3 regions of the Cellulosimicrobium sp. 4261 genome follow, and region 1 is predicted to be linked to each of the others. Evidence: predicted binding sites of a transcription regulator. Region 1 holds the regulator's gene; each other region holds the start of a gene.
The links. The regulator LexA, encoded in region 1, represses DNA repair genes until DNA is damaged. The targets are predictions, from matches to a motif close to TCGAACANNTGTTCGA.

Region 1 (3,267 bases):
CTCGCGTTCCTCCCGGTCCACGCGCAGCGACGTGATGGCGCTCTCGAAGTCCTCGAGCGAGTCGAACGCCTGGTAGACGCTCGCGAAGCGGAGGTAGGCGACCTCGTCGAGCTCACGCAGCGGTCCGAGGATCGCGAGGCCGATCTCGTAGGCGTCGAGCTCGGCGCTGCCGCTCGCGCGGATCGTCTCCTCGACACGCTGCGCGAGGACGGCGAGGTCGTCCTCGTTGACCGGCCGCCCCTGACAGGCCTTGCGGACGCCGTTGACGATCTTCTCGCGCGAGAAGGGCTCCGTCACGCCGGACCGCTTGACCACGGACAGGCTCGCGGTCTCGATGGTGGTGAAGCGGCGGTTGCACTCGGGGCACTGACGCCGACGCCGGATCGAGGCGCCGTCGTCGGACGTGCGGGAGTCGACGACGCGGGAGTCCGCGTGACGGCAGAACGGGCAGTGCATGGCGGGCTCCTCCGCGGGTCGCGCCGACGGGTCGGCGCGACGAACGTATGCCGTCCCGGGCGGACGGTGCAACACGCCGGACGCCCCGCCCGACCACGGACAGCAGAACGGGGGCGGTCGTGGTCGACCGCCCCCGTCGGGACGCCCCCGTCCCCATCTCGCGCGCGACTCGCCTCGCGCGCGGCGACGTGCACAGGAGTCGCGGTGGTCCGCGCACCCCTCGCCTCGTCCGCCCAGCCCCCCAGCCGGCGTGTGAGGTGACACTAACTTAGGCAGACCTAACGGCTGGGCGCAACCCTCCGCCGGGCCCGATCGCCCGTCGGCGCCGTGCGCTACGTCACACCGCGAGGGCTCGCGCGCCGTGCCCCGTCACCGCTCGGCGACGGGAAGGAGGATCGCCTGACCGGCCTCCACACCGGACGACGACAGGCCGTTCAGCTCCACGAGCCCGCTGACCACCTCGCGCAGGTCTTCACCGGGGTTCGCGACGCCCTGCGCGAGCTCCCACAGCGTCTCCCCCGAGCTCACGACGTGGACGCGCACCTCGACCGGCTCGCCCGGCCCGCCGGCGACCGCCAGGCCGACGCGCGCGGCGAGCACGAGCACGACCGCCACGAGCAGGACGAGAACCACCCGACCGCGTCGCGTGATGCGCAGCGGAGCCTCCGCCCGCGCACCCCGCGCCGATCCGCCACGCGCGAACCCGGTCGGCGTCGCCATCGCCATCGTCTCCATGTCCCCTCCGTCCCGGCCCGCGGGCCCGATCGCCTTCCCCGGTCGATCGGACCCGCGCACCCGTCTCGCTCCCGCCCGACCGCTGCGGTCGAACACCTGTACGTAGAACATCTGTACGAAGGTCTATCACGAACGACCGACAGAGTCGAGACATGCTCGAACAGGTGTTTGATTCGTGTCGCATCCTCCCCTAACCTGGGGTCAGGTCGGTTCGCCGGACATGTCCGCTCGGACCCGGAGAGGCGACCGAGGTCCCGGGGTGCACGCCCCGGGAGGGGAAGCCGCAGGCCCGGCCGGGGCCGGTGGCACGCGACGGACGAGGGCGGAGCGACCATGGCGGGACGAGGCACGGACAGGGCACGGGGGCTCGCCGAGGTGCGCGAGCTGCCGGACGGGTCGGCAGGGGGTGACGGGCTCACCCCGCGCCAGCGGCTCGTGCTCGAGACCATCCGCGCGTGCGTCGAGCAGCGCGGCTACCCGCCGAGCATGCGCGAGATCGGCGAGGCCGTCGGGCTCACCAGCCCGTCCTCCGTCAAGCACCAGCTCACGACGCTCGAGCGCAAGGGCTTCCTGCGCCGCGACCCGAACCGCCCGCGCGCGATCGAGGTCGTCCAGCCCGACGACTCTCGCCGTGCCACCCCCCTCGCGCCCGCCGGGGCAGCACCCGAGCCCACGTACGACGAGGCCCACCCCGCGCCGTCGTACGTCCCCGTCGTGGGCCGCATCGCCGCCGGTGGTCCCATCCTCGCGGAGCAGGTCGTGGAGGATGTCTTCCCGCTCCCGCGCCAGCTCGTCGGCGAGGGCGAGCTCTTCCTCCTGCGCGTGCAGGGCGACTCGATGATCGACGCGGCGATCTGCGACGGCGACTGGGTCGTCGTGCGCCGTCAGCCGGTCGCGGAGAACGGCGAGATCGTGGCCGCCATGATCGACGGCGAGGCGACCGTCAAGAGCCTGCGACGCGCGGACGGCCACGTGTGGCTGATGCCGCACAACGCCGCGTACGAGCCGATCCCCGGGGACGACGCCCAGGTGCTGGGGCGCGTCGTCTCCGTCCTGCGCAGCCTCTGAACCGTCCCCGCGCAGTCTGCGCGCGAACCGCGAGCAGGGTCCGGACAGCACGAGAGCCGGGTGGTCCCTCGACCACCCGGCTCTCGTCGTGCAGGGCCCGCCGGGCCCGCGGGCTCAGAGCCCGAAGCGCCGCGCGACCGCGCGCAGCGACTCCGCGGACGAGCGCAGGCCCGCCAGCTCGTCGTCCGCCAGCGGGACCTCGACACGCTCCGTGGCTCCACGACGGTCGACGAGCGTCGGGAGCGAGAGGCACACGTCCTCGAGCCCGTAGATGCCGTCGAGGAGGGTGGACACGGGGAGCACCCGGTGCTCGTCGGCGAGCACCGCCTCGATGATCCGGGTGCCCGCGAGCCCGACGGCGTAGTTCGTCGCGCCCTTGCCCTCGATGATCCGGTAGGCCGACTGCACGACCTCGCGCGCGATCTCGTCGCGCACGTCGCCCGTGAGCGGCCCCCGGCCGCCGATGCCCTGCCACTCGAGCAGCGGTGCGCCGCCGATCGTCGCGGAGCTCCAGAGCGGGATCTCGCTGTCGCCGTGCTCCCCGGCGATGTATGCGTGCACGTTCTGCACCGCGACGCCGCAGTGCTGCGCGACGAGGAACCGCAGCCGCGAGGAGTCGAGCACGGTGCCGCTGCCGAAGAGCTGCGTCGGGGGCAGCCCCGAGAACTTGAGCGCCGCGTACGTGACGATGTCGACGGGGTTGGTCACCATGACGTAGACGGCGTCCGGAGCGACCTCCACGAGGCCCGGGAGGATCGTCCGCATGAGACCGATCGTGCCCTCGGCGAGGTCGAGACGCGTCTGGCCCGGCTTCTGCTTGGCGCCGGCCGTCACCACGACCACGTCGGCCCCCGCGCACACCGCGACGTCGTCGGACCCCTCGACGCGCGCCATGGGCATGAACTGGATGCCGTGCTGGAGGTCGAGGACCTCGGCCTCGACCTTCGCGCGGTTGACGTCGAGGAGCGCCACCGTGCGCGCCGCGCCGCGCATGAGCGCGGCGTACGC
Region 2 (3,267 bases), on a different contig from region 1:
CGGGTCCGCGCGGGTGCGGTGGCTCACGCCCGAGGCGGCGAAGGGCCTCGAGTTCGACCTCGTGGTGCTCGTGGACCCGCGCGCGTTCGGTGACGGCGTCGAGGGCGCGGTCGACCGCTACGTCGCGATGACGCGCGCGACGCAGCGGCTCGTCGTCCTGGAGGACTGACCGCCGAGCACGACCTGAGGGTCGTCGGGGATGCCCAGCGCGTCTCGGGTCGTGCTCGGAGGGAGGGGTGCGTCAGGCCACAGGGACGGCGAGGTCCTCGACGACCTCGACGCCGGACAGGCGCCCGAGGAGGTCACCGGGGAGCAGCAGCTTCGAGCGCCGCACGCCGCTCCCGACCAGCGCGAGCGCGCCGTCGGTCACCACACGGGAGTCGACGAGCACGCGCCACCCCTCGGGCAGCCCGACGGGCGTGATGCCGCCGTACTCCATGCCGGACTCCGCCGTCGCGCGGTCGGTCGGCAGGAACGACGCCTTGCGCACGTCGAGCAGCTTGCGGATGCGCGTGTTGACGTCGGCGCGCGTGTGCGCGCGCACGACGGCGGCGGCGACGCGCTCGTCGCCCGCGCGCGTGCCGCCCACGACGACGCAGTTCGCCGACGCCTCGACGGGCAGGTCGAACGCGGCGTTGAGCGTCGCGGTGTCGGCGAGGTCGGGGTCGATCTCCGTCACGGCGACGAGCGTCGCGACGTCCGGCTCGGCGTCGGCCCACCGGCGCAGCGCGTCGGCGGTCACAGGGGCGACGAGGTCGAGGTGGTCGAGCGCCGGCTCCCAGGTGAGCGAGCCGAGCGTGGGCAGCGTCGTGCGGGCGTCCATGCCGCCAGCCTGTCACCCCGGCGGCCTCCCGCGCGGAAGAGGCCGGATGCCGAACATGCCCTCCGAGCCCTCCGAGCCCTCCGAGCCCTCCGAGCCCTCCGAGCCCGCCGAGCATGCGGTCGCGGCCCGTGCCGCCCGCCGGACGGGCGACAGCCGCATGGTCGGCGGGGGAGAAGGGTCAGGTAGAGGTCGAGGGTTTCGGGCAAGTCTCCAGTGGGGGTCGAGGGTTGGGGCGGGCATCTCGGACGAAGCAGGCGCCTCCGGCCTGCGGAGTTGACACCCCGCGGCGGCAGTCGTTCACTGGAAGTGTTCGAACGTCTGTTCGAAAGTCGGCGGGTGCAGCACGCCGCCCGCAGCAGTCGACGCGCGGTGCGCGTCCCGTCCGAGCACCACCCCGGGAGGCGAGATGACCCTTCTCGCCGACCCCGCCGAGCGGGCGGGGGCGTCCGGCCAGACGACGGGAGCGGCCGTCGACAAGGCCGAGCGGGCCCGCGCCGTCCTGCGCCGCGCGGAGGAGCGTACGGGGGTCCGCCGACACCGCCCCGTCGTCGCCCCCGCGCCCCCCGAACCGCTCACCGCCCCGGCGGCACCGGCCGTCGTCCCGCGCGCCGACACCGTCCCGCGTGCCGACACCGTCTCGCGTGCCGACGCTCTCCCGCGTGGCGGCACCGCGCTCCTCGCCGAGGTCGCCCCGCTCGCGGACGCCGCCTCGTCGACGGCCGTCCGGCCCGCCCCTGCCGCGCCGCCCGAACCTCCGGCGCGCGCCCGCACGCGCCACGCCATCGCCTCGGGCGCGAGCCGGGACGTGGGCACGGACGAGCGGTGGTGGCCGGTGCACGACGCGCTCGCGCCGCTCCTCCCGCTCGGCGCCCTGCAGCGCGGCACCGTGCTGGCGGTGCGCGGCTCGACGAGCCTCCTGCTCGCGCTCGTCGCGCGGCCGTCGCGGGCCGGGGCGTGGACCGCCGCCGTCGGGTTCCCCGCCGTCGGGCTGCTCGCGGCCGCCGACGCCGGCGCCGACCTCGACCGCGTCGTGCTCGTCCCGCGGCCCGGCCCCGACGCGGCGCTCGCGATCTCGGCGCTCGTCGACGGCCTGGACGTCGTGGTCGTCGGGCCCGACGCCGCCCTCACCGACCCCGACCGACGACGCCTGGCCGCACGGGCGCGGGAGCGCGGGGCGCTGCTCGTCGCCGCGGGGACGTGGCCGGGCGCGCACGTCGCGCTCACCGTGACGGGCGGCGGCTGGTCCGGGGCGGACCGCGGTGCGGGCTGGCTGCGCCGTCGCACCCTCGTCGTCGAGCGCGCGGGCCGCGGGGGAGCCGCGCGCCCCACGCGGGTCGAGGTCGAGCTCCCGCTCGCCCACGACGACTGGCCCGCGTTCCTCGCCGAGGACGACCGCGGCACCCGGCCCGCGGCCGGGACCGGCACCACCGCGGCCGAGACCACCGCGGCCGAGACCGCCGCGGCCGAGACCGCCGTGACCGCCCGCACGACCCGCACCGGCCCCGCGCCGGTCGAGGACCCCGACCGGCCCTCCCGGCTCCGGCTCGTCGGATGAGCACGAGCCCGACCCGCACGGCCGCCCTGTGGGTGCCGGACTGGCCGGTGCTCGCGGCGATGGCGGTGCGCGACGTCCCCGCGCACGTCCCCGCCGCGACGCACGACGGCCGCCGCGTCGTCGCCGTCTCCGCGACCGCGCGCGCCCAGGGTGTGCGCCGGGGCATGCGCCGCCGTCGGGCCCGCGAGTGCTGCCCCGAGCTCGAGCTGCTCGACGTCGACGACGCGCGCGACGCCCGCGAGTTCGAGCCCGTCGCGCTCGCGGCCGAGACCGTCGTCGCGGGGCTGGAGATCACCCGGCCCGGCCTGCTGCTCCTGCCCGCCGCCGGGGCGAGCCGGTACCACGGGTCCGACGCCGCGCTCGCGGAGGCGCTCGTCGCGCGCGTCGCCGAGCGCACCGGGCACGAGAGCCAGGTGGGCGTCGCCGACGGCATCCTCGCCGCCGTGCTCGCCGCACGGGACGCCGTCGTCGTCCCGCCCGGCCGCTCCGCCGCGTTCCTCGCGCCCCGGCCGGCGCGCGACCTCGTGCACGTCACCGCCCGGCCGGACGCCGCCGTCGCGGTCGACGAGCTCGTGGACCTCCTGGGCCGGCTCGGCGTGCGGACCCTCGGGGCGCTCGCGGCCCTGCCGCCCGCGACCGTCGAGGGACGCTTCGGCGACCTCGGCGCGTGGGCGCACCGGCTCGCGCGCGGCGAGGACCTGCGCCCGCCCGCGCGGCGCCGCGTCGAGCCCGACGTCGCGGTGAGCGCCGAGCTCGACCCGCCCGCCGAGCGCGTCGACGTCGCGACCTTCGCCGCGCGGCGGCTCTCCGAGGACCTGCACGACCAGCTCGTCGCGCGCTCGCTCGTCGCCGGGCGCCTGCGCATCACCGCGCGGACCGTCGAGGGCGA
Region 3 (3,267 bases), on a different contig from region 1:
ATCTCGGGCTTGGGCATGACCTCGACGACGACGCGTCCCACGGGGGCTCCTTGGCGAGAGTGTTCGGGAGGGCCGGGGCTCCGGGATCCCGGCCACGTCACGGGCGTCGAGGACGCCCGGGAGGACGGGACGAGCGGGAGCCGACGGCGGGATTCCGCGTCCAGTCTAGCGGGCGTACGCACGCGTCCGGACGGGCGTCCGCACGGTGAGCGGGCGCGCTCAGCCGCCCGCGGTGCGACGTCGATCCGGGGAGTCGGCGGGGATGTTGCCGTCGAGCACGTGCTTGCGCCAGGCCCGGTCGACGTGGGACCGGCGGAACAGGAACCCGCTCACGAGCGCAGCCGCGCACCACAGGACGCCCATCCAGAGGCCCGGCCGGGTGACGTCGTACGAGAACAGCGCATGGCCCAGGACAGGCCACCCGTAGAACACCGCCAGCGCGGTCCCCAGGCTGCCCAGGGTGACGCGCCAGGGGTACAGCGCCCCGTGGATGTCGTCGGCGACCCACCACCAGTACCGCGCGGGGAGCCGCAGGTCGAGCGACCGGTAGAGCAGCCAGCGCCCGAGCGGCGGATGCTCGCGCCACCGCAGCGCCCACCCCGCGCGCACGAGGCCCCACGCCTCGCGCGCGCCGATGCCGCGGGGAGCGGCGCCGTCGCCCGGCTCGGGGGCCAGGTCGAGCAGGACGGCGAGCGCCTCGTCGGCGTGCAGGTCGCGCCAGCGCGGGGGGTAGGCGCGCAGCCAGAACCGCGCGGACCGCTCGTACCGGTCCGCGCCACGCGACCAGCGCGCGAGGCGGCCGGGAGGCGCGCCGTCGGCGCCGGCCCGTCGCCCGCTCACGCGCCGCTCCCCGCGAGCCCGTCGGCAGCACCTCGGCCGGCGCCCCGGGAGAGCGACCGGCGCGCGCGCTCGGCGAGCTCGGCGAGCTCGGCGAGGCGGAGGGTCTCGGCGCGGGCGGCGCGGCGCCCGTCGTCGGTCGCGCGGTAGTAGCGACGCAGCCGGCCGTCGATGACCTCCTCGCCCGTCGGCTCGACGAGCCCGGCCGCGACGAGGCGGTCGAGGTTCCCGTAGAGGGTGCCCGCGCCGAGGCGTGTGCGCCCGTCGGAGAGCTCGCGCACCGACCGGATGACGGCGTACCCGTGGAGCGCCTCGCCGCTGAGGACGAGGAGCACGAGGTACGCCTGCTCCGTCATGCGGAACGGGGTCGAGTGCGTCACGGTCGATATATATCGCTCGACGACCTATGCGCGCAAGCGCTCGACGCGTGTCAGAGGGTGCCGTTACTCTCGAACACGTGTTCGAGAAGCACGCTCGGGCACGGTGCGAGGGCGGGGTCCTGCCCCTTCCCCGCCCTCGCACGACCCTCGCCCGACGACGCACGGAGGCCCACCATGGACGCACCGGCAGCACCCGTCCCGACGATCGAGCGCGGCCGTTCGCGGCCCGAGCCGGCCACCGTGGCGCGCGTCCTCGCGCGCGACGGGACGTGCGTCTTCCCGGGCTGTCGCGTGCCGGCGTTCCGCTGCGACCTCGACCACGTCGTCGCCCCGCGGCCGGGCACAGGCACAGGCACGGACGACGACGCGGGGTCCGCCCACGAGGCCGGCAACCTCGTCGCGCTGTGCCGCCACCACCGGGTCGTCCGCGCGCGCGACGGCTGGCGCCCGGCGCTGCTCACCGACGGTTCCGTGCGGTGGACCGCGCCGAGCGGGCACACCTACCTCCGGCCCGGCACCCTCCGGACCGCATGAGGCGTCAGGAGCGAGGCGTCAGGCCAGCGTCGAGCCGGTGAGCCGCTCGTACGCCTCGAGGTAGCGCGCGCGGGTGCGCGCGACGACGTCGGCCGGGATCGACGGCGGCGGGGTGTCCGCGGCGCGGTCCCAGCCCGAGGCGGGCGACGTGAGCCAGTCGCGCACGAACTGCTTGTCGAAGCTCGGCTGCGCGCGGCCCGGCTCCCACTGGTCTGCCGGCCAGAAGCGCGACGAGTCGGGCGTCAGCACCTCGTCGCCGAGCACGGTCTCCCCGGTCGCCGGGTCGACGCCGAACTCGAGCTTGGTGTCCGCGAGGATCACACCGCGATCGCGCGCGATCGCCTCGGCGCGCGCATACACGGCGAGCGTGAGGTCGCGTAGGCGCGTGGCGTCGTCGAGGCCGATCTGCTCGGCCACGACGTCGAACGAGACGTTCTCGTCGTGCTCGCCCACCGCCGCCTTCGTCGCGGGCGTGAAGATCGGCTCGGGCAGGCGCGACCCGTCGACGAGGCCGTCGGGCAGCGGCACGCCGCACACCTCCCCGCCTGCGCGGTACTCCACGAGGCCGGAGCCCGTCAGGTACCCGCGCACCACGCACTCGACGGGGAACATGTCGAGGCGACGGCAGATCATCGCGCGGCCGGCGACGACGTCGGGCACGAGGCCGTCACCCGGCACCGCCGAGACGGCGGTCGAGACGACGTGGTTCGGCACGAGGTCCGCGAGCTGCTCGAACCACCACAGGCTGAGCTGCGTGAGCACGACGCCCTTGTCCGGGATGCCGGGCGACAGCACGTGGTCGTAGGCGCTGACCCGGTCGCTCGCGACGACGAGCACGACGTCGCCCAGGGGGTGCACGCCCCCCACGGCAGGCAGGTCCGGGACGTACAGGTCGCGCACCTTGCCCGAGTACGCGTGCGTCCAGCCGGGCAGGTCGAGCGCGGCGGTGTCGAGGGCGTCGGCCTCGCCGAGCGAGAGCGCCGAGCCGGGATCCTGCGGGGTGGAGGTCACGGCCCCTAGTGTCGCACCATGCGATTCGCACCCGGCCCCGCGTCCACCTCCGGAACCGACTCCGGCGCGCACCCCACCCCGCCCGAGGACGGCGACCGCGCCGGGCGCGCGACGGACGACCCGCGGGTGCGCGACTTCCTCGCGACGTTCTCGGCCTTCATGGAGACGGCCAACGAGCAGGCCCAGAAGCAGCGGGTGGACGCCGGGCCGTCCGTCGCGGACGTGCTGCGCGAGCACCTGGGCTCCGACCCGCGCGCGATCGCGGTCGTCACCGAGACGGTGTCGACGCTGCGCAGCGTCGACGCGGACGTCGCGATCGAGGCCGTCGTCACGCGTCACGGCGGAGGACGCGTCGTGGGCGTCGGCGGCGGCGAGCAGCGGATGCACACGTCGTTCTCCGAGATCGTCGAGCACTCCGCCCTGTGGCGTCAGTTCCCCGTCGGCGCGGTCGACTACGCGCGCGCGGCGACGGGCCCCGAGAGCGAGCGACGCACCGTCTCCTTCG

Region 2: imuA' (DnaE2-dependent mutagenesis accessory factor ImuA') is a predicted target of LexA. The motif match lies at 1,134-1,149, and genes of this name have one in related genera.
Region 3: ABIE39_RS01055 (HNH endonuclease signature motif containing protein) is a predicted target of LexA. The motif match lies at 1,287-1,302, and genes of this name have one in related genera.

What each region holds. Positions count from the first base shown of each region.
Region 1 is NZ_JBEPOQ010000008.1:83,541-86,807, reverse strand. Features, by position in the region: gene nrdR (transcriptional regulator NrdR) at 1-456, opposite strand, end outside; gene ABIE39_RS11995 (LysM peptidoglycan-binding domain-containing protein) at 826-1,191, opposite strand; gene lexA (transcriptional repressor LexA) at 1,525-2,259, shown strand; gene ABIE39_RS11985 (L-lactate dehydrogenase) at 2,374-3,267, opposite strand, start outside.
Region 2 is NZ_JBEPOQ010000002.1:2,565-5,831, forward strand. Features, by position in the region: gene helR (RNA polymerase recycling motor ATPase HelR) at 1-169, shown strand, start outside; gene ABIE39_RS02305 (YbaK/EbsC family protein) at 242-823, opposite strand; gene imuA' (DnaE2-dependent mutagenesis accessory factor ImuA') at 1,230-2,378, shown strand; gene ABIE39_RS02315 (DNA polymerase Y family protein) at 2,375-3,267, shown strand, end outside.
Region 3 is NZ_JBEPOQ010000001.1:226,487-229,753, forward strand. Features, by position in the region: gene purS (phosphoribosylformylglycinamidine synthase subunit PurS) at 1-41, opposite strand, end outside; gene ABIE39_RS01045 (hypothetical protein) at 220-840, opposite strand; gene ABIE39_RS01050 (PadR family transcriptional regulator) at 837-1,217, opposite strand; gene ABIE39_RS01055 (HNH endonuclease signature motif containing protein) at 1,392-1,751, shown strand; gene ABIE39_RS01060 (phosphoribosylaminoimidazolesuccinocarboxamide synthase) at 1,770-2,684, opposite strand; gene ABIE39_RS01065 (AAA family ATPase) at 2,781-3,267, shown strand, end outside.